Linked DNA regions of Filimonas effusa. The protein of the gene in region 1 interacts with the protein of each later gene in a pairwise test. Links are inferred from orthologs where the notes say so. Each region holds a gene or a part of one and is shown on either strand. Other genes may lie near its edges.

Evidence for each region.
Region 2: the proteins of dnaB (region 1) and dnaA interact in binary tests that used the Escherichia coli proteins (3 or more experiments, as listed by UniProt). The link is inferred for Filimonas effusa from one-to-one orthologs.

What each region holds. Positions count from the first base shown.
Region 1 is NZ_SDHZ01000003.1:268,508-280,714, forward strand. Bases 6,361-9,275 are described here. They hold dnaB (replicative DNA helicase), read right to left. Parts: upstream 8,689-9,275; coding sequence 7,033-8,688; downstream 6,361-7,032. Other genes in these bases: ESB13_RS19025 (RsmE family RNA methyltransferase), read right to left, coding at 6,361-7,022; lpxA (acyl-ACP--UDP-N-acetylglucosamine O-acyltransferase), read left to right, coding at 9,197-9,275. In the rest of the region: dnaX (DNA polymerase III subunit gamma/tau), read right to left, coding at 136-2,286; ESB13_RS19010 (MBL fold metallo-hydrolase), read left to right, coding at 2,443-3,522; ESB13_RS19015 (hypothetical protein), read right to left, coding at 3,476-4,654; ESB13_RS19020 (L,D-transpeptidase family protein), read right to left, coding at 4,688-6,295; more of ESB13_RS19025, read right to left, coding at 6,324-6,360; more of lpxA, read left to right, coding at 9,276-9,991; ESB13_RS19040 (ABC transporter ATP-binding protein), read left to right, coding at 10,001-10,705; ESB13_RS19045 (pyruvate dehydrogenase complex dihydrolipoamide acetyltransferase), read left to right, coding at 10,834-12,207. UniProt on the Escherichia coli protein: The main replicative DNA helicase, it participates in initiation and elongation during chromosome replication. Travels ahead of the DNA replisome, separating dsDNA into templates for DNA synthesis.
Region 2 is NZ_SDHZ01000004.1:124,208-136,447, reverse strand. What follows is about bases 3,026-5,973. They hold dnaA (chromosomal replication initiator protein DnaA), read right to left. Parts: upstream 5,241-5,973; coding sequence 3,810-5,240; downstream 3,026-3,809. Other genes in these bases: ESB13_RS20115 (bifunctional metallophosphatase/5'-nucleotidase), read right to left, coding at 5,378-5,973; ESB13_RS20130 (TolC family protein), read left to right, coding at 3,026-3,342. Also shown: ESB13_RS20135 (efflux RND transporter permease subunit), read left to right, coding at 1-2,027; more of ESB13_RS20130, read left to right, coding at 2,050-3,025; more of ESB13_RS20115, read right to left, coding at 5,974-6,316; ESB13_RS20110 (5'-nucleotidase C-terminal domain-containing protein), read right to left, coding at 6,306-7,055; ESB13_RS20105 (DUF3127 domain-containing protein), read left to right, coding at 7,168-7,542; ESB13_RS20100 (porin family protein), read left to right, coding at 7,665-8,282; ESB13_RS20095 (NAD(P)/FAD-dependent oxidoreductase), read left to right, coding at 8,371-9,993; ESB13_RS20090 (ABC transporter ATP-binding protein), read left to right, coding at 10,298-11,251; ESB13_RS20085 (ABC transporter permease), read left to right, coding at 11,271-12,240. UniProt on the Escherichia coli protein: Plays an essential in the initiation and regulation of chromosomal replication. Binds in an ATP-dependent fashion to the origin of replication (oriC) to initiate formation of the DNA replication initiation complex once per cell cycle.

The DNA.
Region 1 (12,207 bases):
GCTAAAATAAATGCAGCTTTTGCTAAAAAAAGAGTCGGTTTGGGAAAGTATGCGACAAAGCTTCTTTAAAGCATCCTTAAAGCTTCTCAAAAGCATCTTTAAAAATGCTCGCTTTTTTAGCAAACTTTAGCATTCTTAATATGTATCCAAATCCAGCTTCAGCCGCTCTTTCAGCTCTTTTACCCAGGGATATTGGGAAACAATCCTTTCAAACCGCTGACGGCTGTTGAGAGATACGTTTGCCGGCTGCTCTTCCACCTCCCCTTCTTCCACTACAACATGGAAGGCGATAGAACGGTTATTGAATGCCCTTTGAATGGCATCGATAAGCATAATACGCTCCTGGTCAATAAAGTTCTGCTGGATAAGGGCGTTTACAACTACGCTGAAATGCACATCCGATTCCTGTACCATTTTACAGATCCGGAAAGTATTGGCGGCAGAGTGTTTTTGCTGTTTTTCAAGTTTATCGGCATATTCATCCCAAAGCACGCGAAGCTTGTCCATGTTTAAAGGCTCAGCCTCCTGCACTTCTTCTACCTGGTATTGATCGCCGTATTTATCTCTTAAAGCTTCGAGTAAAGATCGTTTGCTGCGCGGTGCATTACCTGCCGGCGCTGCCATTCCCGGGCCAGCGCCATAAGGCATTACCGGCTGGGCAGTCTGCAATGGCATTCCACCAGACATCATCGTGCCCTCACTGCCATAATAAGGTTGCCCTGATTCATTGACACTGTTTCCCGCCACATCATTGTTGATATAAAGCCTTGCTCCAGAACCGGCCGAACCAACAGCCCCGCCGGGTTGTCCGCCCATCGCAGCCTGATGACTACCCTGGAATCCATTACCGGATGCAACTCCCTGCTGCCCCCCATAACCACCCGGCGCCATTCCGCTACCTGCATTACCGGCGTAACTATTGCCACCTCCTGTGTTACCGGAATAGCCATTGCCACCTCCCGCATTACCGCCGGATGCCATTCCGCCCCCCGGATAAGCATTGCCTCCAATTGGCGCACCGCCACCGGAAGACATGTTCCCGCCAGCCATACTGCCACCGGCTGCATTGCCGCCAGGCGCGCCAGCTCCAGGCTTCTGCTGCAACGCAGCTATGCCTTTCATTTTAAGCGCTACCGGCCCGTCAATTCGCTTTTTTTTTACAACAGCGCCATTCTCTACCGATAACTCCAGCGCCTGTTGCAGGAAATTGAGTTTGATCAAACAAAGCTCTACATGCAGGCGCTTGTTACGCGCCATCTTATAATTGATCTCAGCTTCGTTCAGAATATTTAAAGCGCTTACCAGGTAAGCGGCATTCGCCTGTGCAGCAACACTGGTGTATTTAGACTGCATCCCTTCTACCACATCGAGCAGCGAAGCGGCACGCGCATCCTTACATACCAGCAGGTTACGGATGAATTCAGCAAAACCATTTAATACCAGGTCGCCTTCAAAACCTTTGCGGTTGATTTCATCATATAACAGCATCGCGCCGGCCAGGTCCTGTCGCATCAGGAAATCCAGCAAACGGAAGAAATAATCGTGATCCAGGATGTTTAAATGCTCCAGCGTATTATGATAGGTAACAGAGCCATTGGTAAAGCTCACGATCTTATCCAGGATGCTCAGCGCATCGCGCATACATCCTTCACTTTTCTGGGCAATAACCTGTAAAGCACCTTTTTCGGCCTTGATCTCCTCCTTCGTAACAATAGACTGCAGATGTTCTACCGTATCATTCCCCGTGATGCGCTTGAAGTCGAAGATCTGGCATCGCGAAAGAATGGTGGGTAATATCTTATGCTTCTCAGTAGTGGCCAGGATGAATATGGCATAGGATGGCGGCTCTTCCAGCGTTTTCAGGAACGCATTGAAGGCGCTGGCGCTTAACATGTGCACCTCATCCACAATATATACCTTGTACTTACCGGCCTGGGGCGCAAAACGCACCTGCTCAACCAGCGAACGGATATCGTCCACCGAGTTGTTACTGGCGGCATCGAGCTCGTGAATGTTCAGCGAAGTACCTTCATTGAAAGTACGGCAGGAGTTACAGGTGTCACAAGCCTCTCCATCGGGCTGCAGGTTCTCACAGTTGATGGTTTTGGCCAGAATACGCGCACAGGTGGTCTTACCTACCCCACGCGGACCACAAAACAAAAAAGCATGCGCCAGCTGGTTATGCTTGATCGCATTCTTGAGTGTAGTAGTAATATGAGACTGCCCCACCACCGTATCAAACGTCTGAGGGCGGTATTTCCTCGCCGAAACAATAAACTTATCCATACAGGCTGCAAGATACAAATACTACCGGGTAGCCCGAAATATGCCCCCGGAACTTGCTCTCAAATTATACACAAACCCGCCTTGCCGGACAGCTGCCAGTCCCCCTCTTTCCATCCTTCACCACCGGAGGTTCAAAAATAATATTACCTTGGTGGCATGTTCAAGGAATCATTCAGTGTGTTTGGAAAAAAACCGGCGGCTACCCATACAGGTATCCTCCAATCAAAACATTATAAAAAAGGAGCTTTCGAAAACCTGCACCCTACCCCACAACTGGCCGAAGGCGTAGGTTATGGTAAAGTTTTACGCCATATGCTGCGCAAGCAGAAAACAAGCATTCCGCCCGTACCCATGCCCGTGGTAAAACGGCATATCGATGAACGCCAGTCGGCATTCACCCTTACCTGGTTCGGACATTCCTCCTACCTCCTCCAGGTGAACAACCTGAACATACTGGTCGACCCGGTATTCGGGAAACGCGCCTCCTTTTCCAATGAAATAGGACCCGCCGCCTTCGCAGGAACCAGGGCCTATTCGGTTCACGACCTCCCGCCCCTCGACATCGTGATCATTACGCACGACCACTACGATCACCTCGAATATGAAACCGTTCAGCAACTGAAACATAAAGCAGAACACTGGTACACCTCCCTGGGCGTAGGCTCACACCTCGAGTTCTGGGGCATCTCCCCAAAAAGAACTACGGAACTCGACTGGTGGCAGCAGGTAAGTCTCGCCCCCGAAATAACATTAACGGCTACTCCTGCCCGCCATTTCTCGGGACGCGGATTGGTACGCAATAAAACTTTGTGGTCGTCTTTCGTGCTTAAAACACCCGCTTATAACATTTATATCGGGGGCGACTCCGGCTACGATACGCACTTTAAAGAAATAGGCGAACGCTTTGGCCCGTTTGACATCGCCATCCTCGAATGCGGCCAATACGATCCTTTCTGGCCCTATATCCATATGCAGCCCGAAGAAACCGTACAGGCCGCCAAAGACCTTAATGCCGCTGTACTATTGCCCGTACATTGGGGTAAATTCTCTCTCAGCGCCCACGCATGGGACGACCCTGTTAAACGCGTAACCAAAGCAGCCACCGCTCTACAGCAGCCCATAGCTGTTCCTATGATAGGACAACAGTTTACCCTCCAGGGGCCGCTGCCGGTTCAGCCATGGTGGCTTACTATGACTGGCGGTACTCCATCACAGGATGACGCTCAAAAGGAATAGCCTTATTAAGCATATAACGGTAGGTAACCATCCGGCGGCTTTGTGTTCCGCCAAGATGTTTGTAGATATTGATCATCTTGGGATTCCAGTCGCCGGACCAGCCCATTTCATAACGGTCGTACCAGCCCTTGCCCTGGATAAGCAACGCGCCTTCCTGGATCATGAATGTATCTATCCCAAGCGCCTGGTACTTGGGAACCACCCCAAAAGCCACACCAGTAAAAATGCGGCAGGCCCCGGTCTTCTTCATCCATAACAGGCGTAACTTCTGAATCAGCCCCAGCTTGCCGTTAAAATGACGGAAATATTCATTTAAGTCCGGGATATTGATCCACATGGCAATAGGCTCTTCTTTATAATATGCAAACCAGATAAGACGCTCATCCATTACAGGCTTCATCTTGTTAAAGAGCTTGATCACTTGCTCTGTGGTGATCTCTTTTGCCTCGCCATGCTGTGCCCACGCGGCATTATAAACAGTCGCAAATTCAGCTGCATGTTTCTCCATCTGGCGGATATCGATATGACGGGCAGCATAACCAGGCTTTGTCTTAAACTTGGCATGACGCTCGGCAAAACGCGGTGGCAACGGATCATTCACCATCATCGCGTAATAATACTGGTTGTAGAAATTCTGAAAGCCATACCCCTCGAACAAAGCCTCGTAATAAGGCGGGTTATACGACATGCCATAAATGGGCGCCTTTTCAAACCCTTCCACCATGAGTCCCCACCACTTATCGCGGTCGCCAAAGTTGATGGGGCCGTCCATAGCTTCCATCCCTTTGCTGCGCAGCCATTCGGCTGCCGCATCAAAAAGAAGATTGGCTGCTTCCTGATTATTGATGCAGTCAAAAAAACCGGCACCTCCCGTTGGAAAAGAGGTGCCGTTATTTACATATTTTGAATTGGTAAATGCTGCAATGCGCCCTATCAGTTCGCCGCTATCCGATTTTAATACCCACCTTTTCGATTCACCATACTTATGCTGCCTGTTGGTTAAGGGATCAAATACCTCGTTTACTTCTTTGTCCAGGGGACGAACATAGTTCTTGTTCCCCTTGTTCATCAATACGTTTACCTCTAAAAAATCTTTTGCTGTAGCCGCATTGTTAACTTCTGTCAGGCGCATTTCCAATGATTCTGTTTGGGCGAATATATGGATTTAACGCACAAACAACTTATCAGCCATTTTTTTATCGTGTCCGTAAATATCTTTCCTGAAATTGATCCTGCCATCGCCGTCTACCCACGAAGTAAAATAACAGATGAATACCGATACCGGGTTCTTCACCGTTACCCATTTTTCCTTGGTGCCATGCATAGCACTGTCAATCTTCGTTTCCGTCCATTCCGGCTGATCCTGCAGCAGGTATTGCGCCATTTTAGCCGGTTCGGCTATACGTATACAACCATGGCTAAAGCTGCGGTTGGCGCGGTTAAACAGCTCCCTGTTAGGCGTATCGTGCAGGTAAATATTATAGTTGTTGGGGAAAAGGAACTTCACCAGCCCCAATGAATTCTGAGGCCCCGGCTTTTGCCTTACCACCGGCAGGCCGCCTTCGGTACCAGTGATCTCCATGTTCTGACGGGCCAGGTAATTGCTGTTACGGTTCATCCCCGGCACAATCTCTTTACGCACGATACTCGAAGGCACATTCCAGTAAGGCGCAAATACCACATACTTCAGGCGGCCATTGAAAATAACGGTGCTGTTGCCTTCGGTGCCAACAATCACATTCATCTCAAAAGCCTGGTTGCCTTTCTCGTAAACATGCAATTTATACTCAGGAATATTTACAAGTATATAAGAAGAATCTTTGCCGCTGGGCAGCCATCGTACCCGCTCCATATTTATCAGGATCTGTTTGATACGCTGGTCAATAGGAACGTTTAATTCATTGATGACACCCTGCGATAATTTGCCGTCTACCGTTAATCCCATACGCTGCTGGAAAACCTTTAAAGCATCGGATAAAGAAGCATCAAACGCAGCGCCATTGCTGTCTGCAGCCGCCATATCGCCCAGTGCCTGTAAACGTTGCTTTACCACCACCAGTACGGTATCCGTATCGCCTTGTTTAAGCGTCTTCTTTATACGTGGAATAGAATCCCAGCGTGTGTCTTTCTGTATCTTATCATACTTCGCAAGAAACGATTGCAGCTCATTGTACTGCGGATTCAGCGGGGCATAGTCCGTTCCCTTTTTGCCCTTGGTTTTAATAACGGAATCAAGTACCGCAGTAAGATCTATTTTCTTACGCGGAATGAACCAGCCCAGTTCCGATACATCAAGCTCACTGCCTTCATATACTTTAGAAGCATATTTAAAGAACTGACCGGTAAGATACAGCTCAGTCTTAAGCAGCTTCGCACGATCCTGCATATGCGACGAATCTTTGGTGAAATCGGTATACAGCTTCTCAAGTTGTTTGCTGTACAGGCTGCTGTCCTTCAGCTCTTCTACGGTACTCGATAACAGGTTGAGGAAGTTACCCGCCTGCTCGGCAATACCGGAGCTGTCGAACCACGCATACTCATAGTTGCGATGTTTGTAGAAATCGGAATACGATCCCGCATAGGGCTTGAACACCGTATCGCTTTTCAGGAACGCATCGATCTGCGTACTGTCGAGGAACAGGTTGTTGAACGAAGTTTGCCTGGTGATGGTAGTATCTCTTACAATCGGCTTTTTTTCTTTCTTCTGGTTGCCGCAAGCCCACCATCCGGCCATTGCCAGGCCTGTTAAGACATAGTAGAAGCATTTCTTCATGGTTATCCCGGTTTTTTAACGGTTAAGATCATTGATTTACCAGCAGTGCCGCCGCTACAACACCTGCCGTCTCTGTTCTCAGCCGGGTTACCCCGAGTGATACAGGTTCAAAGCCGTGCTGAAGGGCTTCTGTAATTTCAGAAGATGTAAAATCTCCTTCTGGTCCAATCAAGATAAGCACATCCTGTGCCATTTTTAACTGGGAAATATTGCTTTTTTGAAACGTTTCGCAGTGAGCTATAAGCTTTTGGGAGTAAGAGAACCGGCCAATAGCCTCCGGATAGGCAATAGGCTCATGTAATATGGGCAGCCACAGCTGCTGGCTTTGTAACATGGCCGATATTAATATATGTTGCAAACGATCGAAACGGAAATGCTGTCGCTCCGTGCGCTTGCATAACAGGGGGATTATTTCGCTGACACCCATCTCAGTGGCCTTCTCCAGGAACCACTCGATACGATTGGCATTTTTTAATAATGAAATGCCAACCGCAACCTTACGCAATGGTTTTTCGGAGAAACCCGAACCGTTGATCTGTACCTGGCAGGTCTTTTTATCCGCAGCTTTTATATTGGCGGCAAACCAGTGGCCTTTACCATCGGTAAGCATCACCGCTTCACCTTCACGCATGCGCAATACCTGCACTATATGTTTCCGGCTTTCCTCACTTAGTTCATAAACAGAGACACCCGGTATAATATCTGGTTCAAAAAAATAGGGAGCCATTCCTTAACAATTAAAACGGAGCATCATTTTCTAAGCCATCGTCGAATTCGCCGCTGTTCATACGGCTGCCTTTTTGAATAAAGAAACGGCCGCCATCATCGTTGCCGCCGCCATTGCCGGCATCATTGCCACCGGCGCCACCAGGTCCTAACGGCTTCCAGGTATTTCCACCGCCAGCATTGCCGCCGCCCTGGAATCCGCCACCGCCGGAGAATCCACCGCCACCGCCAAATCCGCCGCCGCCATTCTCATCCTCATCCCACTCATGGAAACGCTGGATAGCCAGGTTTGCCCGCAACTTAATGGTTTCAAGTGAACCGTTACGGTGTTTAGCTATACGCACGTGCGTTTCACCACGCGTACTTTCGCCCATCTCATTGTTCATTACCTCATAGTATTCCGGACGGTAAATGAACATTACCATGTCCGCATCCTGTTCAATCGCACCCGATTCACGAAGGTCACTCAACTGGGGCATCTTACTCTCCTTACGCGTTTCTACCGCCCGGCTTAACTGGCTCAGTGCAATGATAGGCACCTGTAATTCCTTTGCCAGCATCTTCAACGTACGCGAGATGGTACTGATCTCCTGTTCCCTGTTCCCTCCCTTATCTCCGGTGCCGCTCATCAGCTGCAGATAGTCGATAATGATGAAGCCTACATGGTTCTTGTTTACCAGCCTTCGCGCTTTGGCCCGGAATTCAAAGATGTTAAGGGCCGCAGTATCGTCAATAAAAATATTTGCCTGTTCCAGTTTTTTGATCCCCTTGGCATGCAGTTGCTGGTATTCGTAATCTTCCAGCTTACCCCGCGATATCTTCTCCATCAATATCTCGCTCTCCGCCGATAAAATCCTTTGTACCAGCTGAGCCGCACTCATCTCCAAGGAAAAGAAAGCCGTCGCAGTAGGACGTGTAGGGTTCAATGCCGCATTCCGCGCAAGGTTCAGCGCAAACGCCGTCTTACCTACCGCAGGACGTGCCGCCAGGATGATAAGATCCGATTTCTGCCAGCCATAAGTGACCCTGTCTAGCGTAGGAAAACCACTTGGCACACCGGAAATATCGTCGGTACGGTTCCGCAGTTCGTCAATACGGTTAATTGCTTCCGCAAGCGCACTGCTCATTTGTTTATAGTCCGTTTTAAGGAAGTTGTTCGTGATCTTGAAGATCTTGTCTTCCGCCTCATCCATCAGGTCAAACACATCCGTGCTGTCTTCATAAGCCTCACCAATGATCTCACCGCTGATACGTATAAGCTCGCGCTGTATGAACTTCTGTAACACAATACGAGCATGCGTATCGATGTTCGCAGTAGATACAACCGAATTCGTAAGCTTCGTGATATAGTACGGACCACCAACCATCTCCAGCTCCTCCTTCGACTTCAGTTCCTCCACCACCGTAAGTATATCGATAGGAAAGTTTTTCTGAACCAGGCTCTGGAATGCCCGAAAAATACGCTGGTGCGCATCTACATAAAAACAATCAGGCCTCAGGATCTCCGCGACCGCATCAAACGCACTCTTTTCCAGCATTACACCACCCAGTACCGCCTCTTCCAGTTCCCTGGCCTGTGGCGGCACTTTGCCATACACCATGGTACTGAGGTCTACTGAAGGCTTACGCCGGTTTTTCCGGTCTTTATTTAGGTTGGTTAGATCCATTTCACAAACAATTCTAGGGCATTAGTAATCATAAACCAGGTCATCCTTTTAACTGCAAAACGCCGCTTCCCCGGGTCATTCCCCCCATTAAAACGGCTCCGGCGTCACCTCCCGCTGCCAGCTTCCATTCGTCCGCCTGCCATCAATTCAGATAAAGGACGGCGAATATAATAGCAGATTAATTGCCGCAAAGAATTTTCTGCTTCTATTATTTGAACTATTTCAATGCACAATTATTCCACGCCTATTCCCTGGTTTTGCACAGAAAAGTAGGTTTATCCAGCTTATTTCGCATGTTTTACACAATTTACAATAATTTTCCCCTCTCTGCGCCATCGTAATGCACACTTGATGTGCGTAAAGATTTTAAGGTTTTTTAAGGAATAAAACACCCATTTTTCGTAAATAAGAAAAGAACTAATTGTCCAATACTCCTATTTTTGCGCAGCCCATAAGCTCCCCTGGGGGCTTTTAATTTTACTATTAATACAAAGATTGAGTGACAGGCATGATTCACCCTCATACATATATACACCCCAATGCGAGGCTGGCGGAAAACGTTAAAGTGGACCCATTTTCTGTCATCCATCAGGATGTGGAAATAGGCGAAGGCACCTGGATTGGCAGTAACGTAACCATTATGGAAGGCGTTCGTATAGGCAAAAACTGCCGCATCTTCCCCGGAGCCGTATTGGGTGGCGTCCCCCAGGATCTCAAGTACAAGGGCGAAAAAACCATGGTCGAAATTGGCGACAATACCACCATCCGTGAATTTGTTACCATCAACAGGGGCACCAGCGACCGCTGGAAAACTAAAGTTGGCGACAACTGCCTCATCATGGCCTACACTCACATCGCCCATGACTGTATTATCGGTAACAACTGTATCATGAGCAACAGCGTTCAGTTGGCAGGTCATGTGGTACTGGGCGACTGGGCCTGGATTGCAGGTGTTTGCGCCGTTCACCAGTTCGTTAAAATCGGGCAACACTCCTATATCGGCGGCGGCAGCCTCGTTAGTAAAGACGTTCCTCCCTTCATCAAAGCAGTACGCAGCCCGCTTAGCTACGGCGGCGTGAACAGCGTAGGGCTTAAACGCAGGGGATTCGATCTTGAAAAGATCAATCATATTGCCGATATCTACCGTATTATTTACAACAAAGGCCTCAACACCTCCCAGGCTATGGAATACATAGAGGAAGAACTGCAGGCTACCGACGAACGCGATGATATCCTCGCTTTTATCCGCGACAGCGGACGTGGCATCATCAAAAGATATGCTGGCGGCGGCGACGAAGACTAAAACAGGTATATGAACATTCAATTAACTGATGCCGGCAAACGGTTCAACAGGGATTGGATATTCCGCCATATCAACTTCACATTCGAAGCAGGGCAGCGGTATGCCATTACCGGCCCCAACGGCAGCGGCAAAAGCACTCTATTGCAAGTGCTCGCCGCAAGCATGGAGCCCAGTGAAGGTAAATGCCGCTGGTTTAACGATATGCCGGCCATTTCCGGCAGCAACACAACCATCAGCGGAGCCGCAGCAAACACACCCGGTAACATCACTGCAACAGGGCCTGCGGAAACAAAACCCGTTGAAGCCGATCACGTATTCCGGTACCTCACCTACGCCGCTCCCTATCTCGATATTATCGAGGAAATGTCGGCCCTCGAATTCCTGCGCTTCCACAGCAGTTTTAAGCCCTTTCAGGACGGTATCACACCCGAAAAGATCATTACCCTGCTATCACTCGAAAAAGCCGCACATAAGCAGATAAGATATTATAGCAGCGGTATGAAACAACGCCTCAAACTGGGTCAGGCCATTTTTGCCGGCTCTCCATTGTTATTATTAGATGAACCCTGCACCAACCTCGATGCAGCCGGGTATGCTTTGTACCATCAGCTCATAACAACATACACCGCCGGAAAAACAATAGTAGTAAGCAGCAACGACCCGCAGGAATATAGTTTTTGCCAGCATCATCTTTCCATCCTCGACTATAAATAGCGCTTCAGCAAACGCAGCACGCTGATATTAACACGCCGCGTAAACATTTCCCCGGCGCTAAATCGTAATTCGTAAGGCATTTTGCTGTAATTTCACGGCTCAATTTTTAAACGAGCAACCGATATATTATGGCCGAAGTGATTTTAATGCCTCGCCTGAGCGATACCATGACCGAAGGTGTTATCGCAGCATGGCACAAAAAAGTGGGCGATACCGTTAAGAAAGGAGATCTGTTAGCTGAAATTGAAACTGACAAAGCTACCATGGAACTGGAGAGCTACCAGGAAGGTACTTTACTACATTTAGGCGCAGACAACGGTGGAAAATTACAGGTTAACGACCTGCTGGCGATAATAGGAAACCAGGGAGAAGATATCAGTTCTCTGCTATCTCAGCACGGTGGCGGCGCAAGCCAGCCTGCTGCTGAAAACAAAGCGCCGGAAGCAACTCCTGAAGCCAAAGAAAACAAGTCCGAAGAAAGCCAGCCCGCAGCCAGCACCGCTAATGCAGAAGAAGTTGTGCTCATGCCAAGGCTTAGCGATACCATGACCGAAGGCGTTATCGCCTCCTGGCAGAAAAATGTAGGCGACGCCGTTAAAAGAGGCGATATCCTGGCCGAAATAGAAACCGATAAGGCTACTATGGAGCTGGAAAGCTATAAAGACGGTATCCTGCTTCACCAGGGCGCAAAACCAGGTGAAAAAATTCAGGTCAACGACCTGCTTTGCATTATCGGCAAAGAAGGCACCGACGTTCAGGCCATCCTCAATGGTCTTAAAAGCGGCGGCACTGCACCCGCAGCTGCTCCTAAAGCAGAACAGCCTAAAGCAGAAAGCAATGCTCCTGCCAGCGCTCCCGCAGCACAAAGTGGCGGTGCAGCTGCTCCCCAGGTAGTGAACGAAGGACGCATCTTCGCTTCCCCGCTCGCTAAAAAAGTAGCAGAAGAAAAAGGCATCGACCTCAAATATGTAAAAGGTAGCGGCGACAACGGTAGGATCGTTAAAGCCGACATCGAAAACTATAAACCCCAGGCTGCTCCGCAACAGGCGCCTGCGGCTAAATCTGCAGCCCCTGCAGCTCCTGCCGGACAAGTTAGCTTCGACGAGATCCCCGTATCGCAAATGCGTAAGGTGATCTCCAAACGCTTGAGCGAAAGCAAATTCGGCGCTCCCGAATTCTATGTGACCATGGTAATTGACATGGACGCCGCCGTAGCTGCACGTACGAAGATCAATGAAAACGCTAAGGTGAAAGTAAGCTTCAACGACCTCGTGCTGAAAGCCGTAGCTTTATCACTGAAACAACATCCCGCTATCAACAGCAGCTGGCTGGGCGATAAGATCCGTATCAACCACCACGTAAACATCGGTGTAGCCGTTGCAGTTGACGAAGGATTACTGGTTCCTGTAGTACGCTTCGCCGATACTAAAACCTTAACCCAGATCAGCTCCGAAGTGAAAGACTTCGCTCAGAAAGCAAAAGATAAAAAACTGCAGCCTTCT
Region 2 (12,240 bases), on another replicon or contig:
CAATAGCCGCCCCGGTATCGATAGCAGTGACTTTCGCCGTGCTGAATATCATAGGTATTGAAATTCACCAGGTAACACTGGCAGCTATGATCATTGTATTGGGCATGGTGGTTGACGATGCCATTGTAATTGTAGACAACTACATTGAGAAACTCGATGAAGGTATCCCCAACTGGACGGCAGCCTGGCAAAGTGCCACGCAGCTTATGATCCCGGTATTTACCGCTACCGCAGCGATTATTTTTGCATTTCTGCCTTTAGCCTTTGTACTTAACGGGCTCACCAAAGAATTTATCCAGGCACTACCCGTTGCCGTATCAGTAGCTTTATTTGCTTCATTCCTGGTAGCGATACTGTTAACTCCTTATTTGTGCTACCTGTTTCTTAAGAAGGGGCTTAAGCATAAAATCAGCGACAGGCCTGTGCGCAAAAACATGCTTGACCGGATGCAGGACTGGTATAACCGTGCAGTAGAATTTTGTTTTCGCTGGCCTAAGAGTACGTTAACAGCCGGGGTACTGGCAGTGTTTGCCGGCTTTTTCCTGGGCACCAGGGTAGATCAGGAATTATTTCCTACGGCTGAACGAAGCCAGTTCAATATCGAGTTATGGATGGAGAACGGAACTGATATCAAAGAAACGGATAAGGCGGTTAAGAAAGTAGAAGCAGCCATTAAAGATGATAAGCGGATAGTAAGAGTAGCCAGCTTTGTTGGCACCAGCTCTCCCCGTTTTCATAGCAACTACGCACCGGAAACTCCGCGCGAGAACTACGCCCAGATTTTTATTAATACTATCAGTAATGAAGCCACTGAAGATATGGTACACGAGTACCTTGTAAAATTTCATGATTTTTTGCCCAACGGTTATGTGCGCATCCGGCAACTGTCGCTGAAGCAAACACCAGCTCCTGTGGAGGTAAGGATCTCCGGCGACAATTTAAACGATCAAAAACGTGTTGCCGAAGCGGTAGCCCGGATTTTACGCCAGGCCAGGGGAACCAACTGGATAAGGACCGATTACCAGGACGATTATTTTGGAGCCAGGGCCGTTATCAAAGAGGATGAAGCGGCGCGACTGGGAGTGAGCAATAGTGTTATTACACAAGCGCTTGGAGCGGAAGTAAAGGGCTACCCGGTTTCTACACTTTGGGAAGGAGATAAGCCAATAGATATATTGTTACGCCTGGATACTGCCAACCGCAGCAGCTTTGATGATTTACAACATATTTATATTACCAGCAGGTACAATACCAAAGTTCCTTTAAAAGCAGTAGCGGACATAGAGCCTAGCTGGCATACCGGCGTGATTGCTCACCGCAACGGGTTACGTACATTAACGGTGCTTTCGGAAGCGCAACTGGGTATTAAAGCTTCTGTAATCATGCAGCAGATAAAGCCCGAAATAGCGCGCTTAAAGCTCCCCTCCGGCATATCAATCAGTTATGGAGGTGAGGAAGAATCTGCCGGAGAAAGCGGCCCCAATATGGCAAAATCGCTTATGATAAGTATAGTACTGATATTTCTGACCTTGTTGTTTCAATTTAAGAATATTGGTAAAGTATTGATTGTACTGGCCACTTTCCCGCTTAGCATATTAGGTGCTATGCTTGGATTGATCGTTACAGGAAATCCTTTTGGTTTTACAGCCTTTATGGGAGTTATCAGTCTTATGGGAATTGTGGTTCGCAATGGGATTATTCTTGTGGATTATGCAGATGAGCTGGTACGGGAACATGGTTATACAACAAAAGCAGCAGCGCTGGCATCTGCGAAGCGAAGGATGCGGCCGATCTTTCTTACATCTTCGGCAGCAGCAATAGGGGTAGTTCCTATGATTCTCGGGAAGTCGCCTTTATGGGCTCCTCTCGGCAGTGTACTGGCGGTAGGACTTCTGGCATCAATGGTCATGACCCTATTTATTGTGCCTGTGCTTTACTATCGCTTTATTAAGCCGGCTCCTTCCGTGCAGGATTTGCCTCAACCGGATTATCATGATCCTATTCAATACAAGCCTTCTCACTTATAACAATGACAGAAACAGGAAAACGATGAATTACAGTTTAGATAAAAATGTGAGCCATTTACTGTTCACGCTGATAATTGGATTAGCGACGCTGGGCAGTGCGCGCGCACAACAAGTGTTACAACTGGAAGACTGTTTAAAAATGGCCAAAGCCAACAATAATAATATCCGTGCTGCGCAGGAAAATGTGGAAGCGGCGAAAGAAGCTAAACAGCAAAGGGATATTGCCGGCAAACCAACCTTGGATGGTTCTGTCATGGGCTTTTACTTTGGAAGGCCACTCAACAGTTTATTACCTGAATATGCGGTCAATCCCGGCGTAAGCGTGGGGCAGGATATTTATAGCGGCGGAAGAACCAAACTATCGCGATCTGCGGCGGCAAAGAGCCTTGAAATTGAGGAAACACGCAAGCTACTCACGACATCGGACGTGCAGTATAATACAACCAGGGCCTACTGGCAGTTTGTTGCCAGCCATGAACAGGTAAAGCTTGCCCGGCAGAGTATAAAGCAGTTGGAAACTTTATATAACGATTTCAACACGCAGTACCAGGCGGGCATCATCTACAAAAATGACGTACTCAGGGCCAAGGTTCAGTTAACAGAAAGTGAGCTTGCGCTCCGGCGTGCGAAGGATGCTTTACTTATTGCAGAAGATAACCTGAAGCAAATAATTGGCATAAGCGATTCGGCATACGTTATTATAGCAGATACTTCCATCAGTACGGGAGAAGCGCTTTTCGTGAATGCAGGCGGTATAACTACACAAGCAGACAACGCAGAAATAGGCATCCTTAAAAAGTCACTTGAATCGGCAGAAATTCAGCGTCAGCTACTGAAAGCGGAGTCATTGCCTTCCGTGAGGCTGGGAGCGAATGGTATCATGTCTATGGGGAAACAGGGCGTTAACCCATCGAACAATAGTAATTTCCTGGCAAGCTATTATGGTATGCTCAATGTGAATGTACCCATTTTCGACTGGGGGGTCAGAAAACGCAGGGTGCGGGAACAAGATCATAGAATCAATGCACAGTCATTACAACTGAAAGATCGCACCGAGCAAATCAATATAGAATTGAAGCAGGCATATCTACAGCTAGACCAGTGTCACCAGAGAATCAGCTTAACCAGCTTATCGTTACAACAGGCGGGAGAGAATTTGAAACTCAGTAATGACCGGCTTAAAGCAGGTACCATTACCGGCAGAGATGTACTGGAAGCACAAACAATATGGCTGCAGGCCTATAACAACGTCATTGACGCCAAGATTGAATTGAAGATAGCGGAAGCGAATGTAAATAGAATACTGAATAAATGAAATGAGCCGGCAGGCACTATTCAATACCTGTCCAGCATGCAATAGACTTATCAATTTTTTTAGCAGGGTTGTCTTTTCAGCAAATTGCCCACCAGTTGGGCAATTTTGCGTTTAAGCCCTTCCGTTATCCGGGATCAAGCGAACCAGGTTGATTTGGATCAAGTTGAAAATTTGGGGGATGCTAAATATCCCCGTTGATTTTTCTTTTCAGCGCGAGAAACCTGGGAAGCTGCATTAATATAAAAGCCCCCGGATCTTTCGATTCGGAGGCTTAAAGCTTGCGGTGAGGAAGGGATTCGAACCCTTGGTACAGTTTAACCCGTACGGCAGTTTAGCAAACTACTGATTTCAGCCACTCATCCACCTCACCGTTGAATATCTAAATTCAAGGGCTGCAAAGATAAGCGTAAAAGTGATATTTCAAAATTTGAAGGCCAAAAAATTGAAAATCATTTTACTGCCTCTTTTTACATCGCAGCCAGTTGTACTTTTTGTGTTAACTCCATCACGTTTTCACGGAACAGGCTGTCGGTATCCATCAGGTCTTTTACTGTTTGACAGCTATGGATCACTGTAGTATGATCGCGGCCACCGAAATGTTCTCCGATTGTTTTCAGGGAATTTTTGGTGAATGCTTTAGCCAGGTACATTGTTATCTGGCGTGCCTGTACTATTTCACGTTTACGTGTTTTCTGCAACAGCTTATCATACGATACGTCGAAGTATTCACATACCATTTTTTGAATGGCTTCGATGGTAATTTCCTTACTGCTGGTTTTAACGAAGTTGCGCAGCACCTTTTTAGCCAGTTCGAGATCAATCTCTCTTTTGTTGAGAGAAGACTGGGCCAATAAGGAGATCAATGCGCCTTCGAGTTCGCGAACGTTGGTACTGATATTATAAGCCACATACTTCACTACCTCTTTGGGCATATCGAGGCCATCGTTCTTCATTTTCTTCTCCAGGATCTCGATACGGGTGTCGTAGTCGGGAAGCTGAAGATCGGCGCTTAATCCCCAGCGGAAGCGGCTAAGCAGGCGCTCCTGCATGCCGTCGAGGTCTTTAGGCGCTTTATCGGATGTTAAGATCAGTTGCTTGCCACTCTGATGCAGGTGGTTGAAGATAGCAAAGAATGCATCCTGTGACTTTTCGGCGCGTGCAAAGAACTGCACGTCATCGATCATCAATACATCTATCAGCTGATAGAAGTGAATAAAGTCGTTGATAGCGTTGTTACGGCTATGATCCTGGAACTGGTTGATGAATTTTTCGCTGCTTACATATAATACCACTTTATTAGGGTGCAGCCTTTTTACTTCATTACCGATACTTTGCGCCAGGTGTGTTTTGCCAAGTCCTACCCCACCATATATTACTAATGGATTGAAAGAGTTGGCTCCGGGTTTTTCCGCAACAGTTTTACCTGCCCTGCGGGCCACACGGTTACAATCGCCTTCGATAAAGGCATCGAAGGTATAAATAGGATTCAATTGCGGATCGATCTGCATTTTCTTCAATCCTGGAATCACAAAGGGATTCTTAACCGGATTGTTGATCACCAGCGGAAAGTCCATTTCATTGTTAGTATATGTCCTTGCCGTGCTGGCAGGAATATCCATGGAACCATTACGACCATTATTACCGCTATCGACCATGATGCGGTATTCGAGGCGCGCTTCTTTACCTAATTCACGTTTCAGTGTTTTTGCCAGGAGGTTAACGTAATGTTCTTCCAGATATTCAAAGAAGAACTGGCTGGGCACCTGTATCATCAATACAGATTCCTTCAGCTCTACAGGTTTTATAGGCTCGAACCAGGTTTTAAAATGTTGCCATTCTACAATGTCCTTAATTATCTTTAAGCAATTGATCCAAACTGTTTCAGCGGTCTTTGCCATATAATTAGTAAAAGATTTATCAAGATTTCTTTAATAGGGCTTCGGAAAATGGTCCAAAAAAACTTCTTCACTTATGTTGAAAAAATTTTTGAGACAGAGGGCGAATATCGAATCTTTAGTGTTGAAAAAAAAATTTTTTAGTCCCTTGCTTTTTCCCCAATAACAACAGTATTAGCTTTCACCAAATTTTTCTTTTTTCCTCTGTCAAGATTAAAATCCAATCGCCCCAATTGTATGCCTGCCCAACCTACCTGATTCACTATTACATCGGCATTAGAACGATTTTTATAGCTACGCGGCTGTGCAAAAAAACGATGTGTATGGCCCCCAATGATGAGGTCTATATCATACGATTCTTTTGCGAGAATTTCATCACTTATTTTTCCATCGTCATATTTATCCCCAAGATGCGATAAACAAATGACCATGTCGCAGCCTTCTTTACGTCGTAAAATGTTCGCATTGGTATTAGCAGCGGTTATAGGGTCGCTATAAACAGTTTTGCCGTACAGGTTTTCCGGCACCAGTCCCTGCAGTTCTATACCAACTCCCAATACACCTATTTTCAGGCCAGCTTTTTCAAAAACCTTGTATGGGAGCGATTTTCCTTCCATAGCGGTGCCTGTAAAGTCATAATTACATACAAGAACAGGGAAAGAAGCGTGCTGAAGTTGTGTTGCAAAATTTTCGATACCGCCATCGAAGTCGTGATTACCCATGGTAACGGCATCGTATTGCATACGGCTCATCGCTTTTATTTCGGGTTCACCCTTGTATACATTAAAATAGGGGGTGCCCTGAAAAATATCGCCTGCATCTAATAATAATACATGTTCCTCCTCCTTTCGTATCTGGCTGATGAGTGTTGCCCTGTTGGCTACACCACCCAATCCCTGGTATTTGCCTCCATCCATGGGGAAGGGATCGAGCCTGCTATGCACATCGTTGGTATGGAGGATGGTAATATTATTACCGGCAGGTGCAGCCCTGGCAATACCCGGCAGCAGACCTGAAGCAAATACCGCTCCTCCTGCCAATACAGATTGCCTGATGAACTTTCTTCTATCACTTAACATTGGTAACACGATTTTCAATAGCTGATTGGATGGGTTTATGCTGGGCAGTCAGTTCTTCTACGTATTGGATAAGGGCATCTCTATAGAGGTAACCTGTATTCTGCTGAGGCAGGGGACGAAGCATATCGCAATTATCTCCACCATTGGCAACGTAATCGGAATTCGCTACTATATAGACAACATTTTCGTCAATAGGTTTACCATTAACGAGAATATTCACAGCTTTATGGTTCTGTATTTGCATGGAGGCTCCTGAGAGTGGCCATCCGCCGCGTGCGGCAATATGATCCAGGAATGTTTTGAGTACAGCGCCCTTTACTTCCTGCAGTACTATAATATTGTCAAAGGGCATCAACTCATATATATTACGCAGCGTTATTTGCCCCTGGGGCAGATCGGCCCTTATGCCATCATAGTTAACAACCGCCACATCGACAGTCTTACCAAACTTTTTAGCTGCCATATAACGCATGACATCTGCCATAAAGTTACCTAGTTCCGATTCGGGGGCTTTCTTCTTCAATGGTGCTGTAACCTGACCAATGATCTTTCCCATGGCCTTATCTACACTATCGCGATAGGGTATTAACAACGACTGAATACCTGTATCGGGCACATAAGTCTTACCGATATCATAGTCTTTGTAAGCAAGCTTAATTGTGTTGTTTTTAGGCGTACCGCAAGCGGTAGCTACAATACCAATGGCAGCGATGGCTGTTATGAAGCGTGTCTTATTCATACAGATGACGGAGTGATTTGAAGGTACATATTTTTGAATTGGGCGGGTTCAATTTTTTTTGGGGTTACACAGAAAAAATTAGACCTATTTTTGGCGCAAACCAAAGTAAGTTATGTCGTACGAAGTAACAGGCAAACTCGTTGCCAAATTTGATATTGTTCAGCGGACCGAGACATTTAAAACGCGCGAATTTGTGATTGAGAAGACGGAGGATGTTAATGGACGAGCTATTACCAATTACATTAAATTCCAATGTGTACAGGATAAAACAGCGATGCCCGATAAATATGCTATGGGAGAAGAGGTAAAAGTTCAGTTCAATATCAAAGGAACAAAATGGGTGAAAGATGGCAGAGAGAATTATATCACCAATCTTGATGCATGGAGAATGGAAAGTGTAAAATTAACACAGCAATCTGCGCCTGACAATACATCGTACAGTGATTTTTCATCGGAGCAAAATGTAGTTGACGATCTGCCTTTTTAATTTGCCGGCTACCGCCAATATTTGTTAGACACCGTTAATACAATTGTTTGTTACCCGTGAAAAAACGGGGGAACACATTACAATATATTTTATTTCCTTTGCGCTCAATTAAACAAAAAACCATGAAAAAATCGTTTTTACTGCTTGCAGTAATTGCATTTATCAGTATTCATTCTTCTGCACAAACGGTATCTACTGTTAAAACAACCCCCATCAGCTTTGGCCTGAAAGCTGGTATTAACATCAATACCATGGTAGGATCGTCAAACAATCCTCTTAGTGATAGAAGTTCCTTAGTTGGTTTAAATGCAGGTGTGTTCGCTAATTTTCATGTAAGCGAACAATTTGGTATTCAGCCCGAGCTGGCCTGGTCTACGTTAGGTGCAAAATTTGAAGGCACGCTTGTAGGCATGCATTATAAAGAAAAGCAATTGCTTAATTACCTGACACTACCTGTTCTGGCAAAATACACGCTTGCCAATTCTGGTTTCAGTTTATATGCTGGCCCCCAGATTGGTTTCTTATTAAGCGCTAAAAGCAAACGGTCCGATATAGCGTATTCTAATAAAGACAACTATAAAAGCACTGACTTTGCAGGTGTTGCGGGTGTTGAATTTGAATTCCCCCATACACCGTTTAACATCTCTGGCAGATACCAGTTTGGTATCACCGAGGTAGGCGAAGTAGGATCTGCCAGGAACAATGCAGCTACTTTTACTGTAGGTTATCGCCTGAGATAACGGATACAAAATATTATCTTTGCAAAAGGGATCAGTTATTAACTGGTCCCTTTTCTTATTTCACATTTTAGGATAAATACCTAACTGTATGCAGCAAAAAATAGCGTTAAGGTTACTTCCTGCCGAAGCGGCAGATGATCATTTGGTACAGCAGGCCATAGCAAGAGAAACGGGACATCCATTCCTGGATATTACCGGGTTTCACCGTTTAAAGCAGTCGATAGATGCACGCAGTCGCCAGCAGATCTGGATTAACCTTACAGTGCTGGTCTTCATCAATGAGCCTTTTACAGAACGCGCAACCGTTCCCATTATTTATAAGGATGTAACAAAAGCTGATCACCGGGTGGTTATCGTAGGGGCCGGACCGGCGGGTTTGTTTGCTGCTTTACGCTTAATAGAAGCAGGCATACAACCTATTGTGCTGGAACGCGGAAAGGATGTTCGCGCACGCAGGCGTGACCTGGCACTACTTAATAAAGAAGGGATCGTTAACCCCGACAGTAATTATTGTTTTGGTGAAGGCGGTGCAGGCACCTACAGTGACGGCAAATTATATACACGCAGCAATAAGCGCGGGGATATAGACAGGATACTGCAGTTGTTCACCCAATTTGGAGCAGATGAACGTATCATATATGAAGCGCATCCGCATATAGGCACCAATAAGCTGCCGCATATTATCACTGCCATGCGGGAAGCCATTCTTCGATATGGGGGACAATTTCATTTCGAGCAGAAGGTTACCGGCTTCATTATAGACAAGGATAGTATCAAAGGCGTGCATACAGCCCAGGGGGCAAGCTTTGAAGGCGCCGCGGTAATACTTGCTACGGGGCATTCGGCCCGTGACATTTTCCGTTTGCTTGCAGAGAAGAAGATCATCATTGAAGCAAAACCGTTTGCATTGGGAGTACGCGTGGAACATCCGCAGGCTTTGATCGACGGCATACAATACCACTGTTCTGTTCCCCTGTTCGGGGGAGCCAGTAACCGGCCGGAGCATTTGCCTCCTGCGTCTTACAGCCTGGTAGAACAGGTAGACGGCCGCGGGGTATTTAGTTTTTGTATGTGTCCGGGTGGCATTATAGCGCCAGCTTCTACCGATGATGGCGAGCTGGTGGTGAATGGATGGAGTCCGAGCAAGCGTAATAATCCTTATGCCAATAGCGGCATGGTGGTGCAGGTAGAGATAGCCGATGCCATGCAAAGCATGAAGAAGAGCGGTATTAAGTATGACGAAAAAGATCCGCTGCTGATGATGCATTTTCAGCAATCGGTAGAGCGGAAGGCTTTTGATATTGGCGGCGGCCGCTTTGTAGCGCCGGCGCAGCGGATGGCCGATTTCTGCAGTAATAAGATCTCGGCAGACCTGCCAGACTGCAGTTATACGCCGGGCGTTACCAGCGCCGATATGCGTGCCGTACTTCCGGCATTTATAGCCCGGGGATTACAGGAAGGCTTCAAGGCATTCGGCAAACGTTTAAGGGGCTACTATACCAATGAGGCCAATATTGTAGCTACAGAAAGCCGGACTTCTTCGCCGGTGAAGATACCAAGAGATGCGGACACACTGGAGCATCCGCAGATAGGCGGACTGTATCCTTGTGCAGAGGGAGCAGGTTATGCGGGTGGTATTGTAAGCGCCGCTATGGATGGGGAGAAGGTGGCGGCTGTGATCGCCTTAAAGCTTACAGGAGTTAGTTATTAAGCCGAGAACAGTTTCGCCGGCGTCCGTATTTGCCTTTGCACGGGGGGCTGGCCCCGGGCAAAGGCGATGCAAGTGCGATACAAGTGCGATGCTTGTGCGATGCAAGTGCGGTTAGAGTAGCTCTACAGTATATCTATGGCATATCTTATTCTCATTACGCTATTACTATCTTCTTTTCGGGGCCGGGGCGTTCCTTTTTACCATTTATCATTTATTACCACCGCAGGATATGGAAAGAACGGATATGGGCATAATATGCCATATCATGGGGTAGATTTCATTAATTTGTAGCAAAATCGCTACTATGTCTCTTCTTGTATTACAAAACCTGAAAAAGTATTATTCTACGCAGAAGGCAGTGGATGATATCAGCTTTACAATAGAAAAAGGAAGCATTTTCGGGTTGCTTGGACCTAATGGCGCAGGGAAAACTACTTTACTGCGGATGGTAACAGGCATTTTTTATCCTGATGAGGGTAGCATTATATTCGAGGGCAGGCCTTTCGATGCTTTGAAAGACATTCGCCGTATAGGTTATATGCCCGAAGAACGGGGGCTGTATAAGAAAATGAAGATAGGCGAACAGGCGCTTTACCTGGCACAGCTGAAGGGATTAAGTAAGGCTGAAGCCATGGAAAGGATCAAATACTGGTTCACACGGCTGGATATGCAAAGCTGGTGGAACAAAAAGGTAGAGGATCTGAGTAAAGGCATGAGCCAAAAGCTGCAGTTTGTTACTACCGTATTACATGAACCCAGCCTCATTATACTGGATGAACCTTTCAGCGGACTTGACCCTGTAAACGCCAATCTTATCAAGGATGAGATCTTTATGCTGGCCCAAAAGGGATGCACTATTATTTTCAGCACACACCGGATGGAACAGGTGGAAGAGATCTGCGATCATATTGTGCTGGTAAATAAAGGCAGGAAAATACTCGATGGCACTGTACAGCAGATAAAGCAGGACTATAAGGAAAATCTCTTCAGCTTACAATTGCAACAAAAGCCTGCTGTTATTGAAAGCACGGCTTTTGAAGTGTTGGCCGGCCAGCAGACAGGCAAGAAAAACAATACGCTTACTGTTCGTATCCATGAAGGATATAACAGCAACCAGGTGTTACAATATTTTATAGAGCGGGGTGTAGTTATTGAATCGTTTCACGAAATACTGCCAAGTTTGAATGAGATCTTCATCAGGGAAGTAGAACAAACCCATGACGCCATTACGCGTGCCTTTCAAAATGTAGCATCCTAATCCTCCAATTTCAGCCTTTATGAATAAGACGCTTTTAATTATACAGAGAGAATACCTGAGCAGGGTAAAGAACAAGACCTTTTTACTTACTACCATACTAACACCTTTGCTATTTGTATTGCTTATTGGGGGTTCGGTCTTTCTTTCGATGAAAGGCCAGGAAAACCAGCGGATCGCTGTGTCTGATAGCAATGGTTTCTTTAAGGATCATCTGACGAACAGCAGTAAGCTCACATTCGAATTTCCGCAGGGTGTTGATACCAGTAATTACCTGGCACGTGGTTACTCGGCCATACTTATGATACCAAAGTTTGAAGGCACCTCCAAATCAAACTATATCCTGCGTTCCAAAAAGAGTATTGGCATAGCGGCTGAAGGAGCGATAGAGGATAAGATCAATGGCGCGATAGAAGATCATATGCTGGAGCTGGCAGGCGTTCACCGGGCAGCTTTGGACTCGATACATAAAGAATCGCGGTTTGCGGCGTTAAAGTCGTACCAGGAAAAAGGTTCCAGTGCTTCTGAGAGCAGCGGGCAACTGGCCTATATTATAGGTTATGCAAGCGGTTTCCTCATTTATCTTACCATGTTCATTTATGGTGTAATGCTGATGCGTGGGGTGATGGAAGAAAAAACCAACAGGATTGCCGAAGTGGTTATCAGCAGTGTGCGGCCTTTTCAGCTGATGATGGGAAAAATAATTGGTATTGGGGCCGTAGGGCTTACACAGTTCTTGTTATGGGTAGTGCTTATTATCATTTTATATAGCGGGGCGCAATACCTGATTGCCCCGGAAACCATGCAGCAGGTGCAGGCCATGCAACAGAATGGCGGGATGGCTATGGGTGGACAAACCAGCGCCATGGCGGAAAAGATCTATAACATTCAACATGTATTCGGCATTGTGAACTGGCCGCTGGTGATTGGTTGCTTTGTGTTTTACTTCCTGGGTGGTTATTTATTTTATGCTGCCCTGTTTGCTGCAGCAG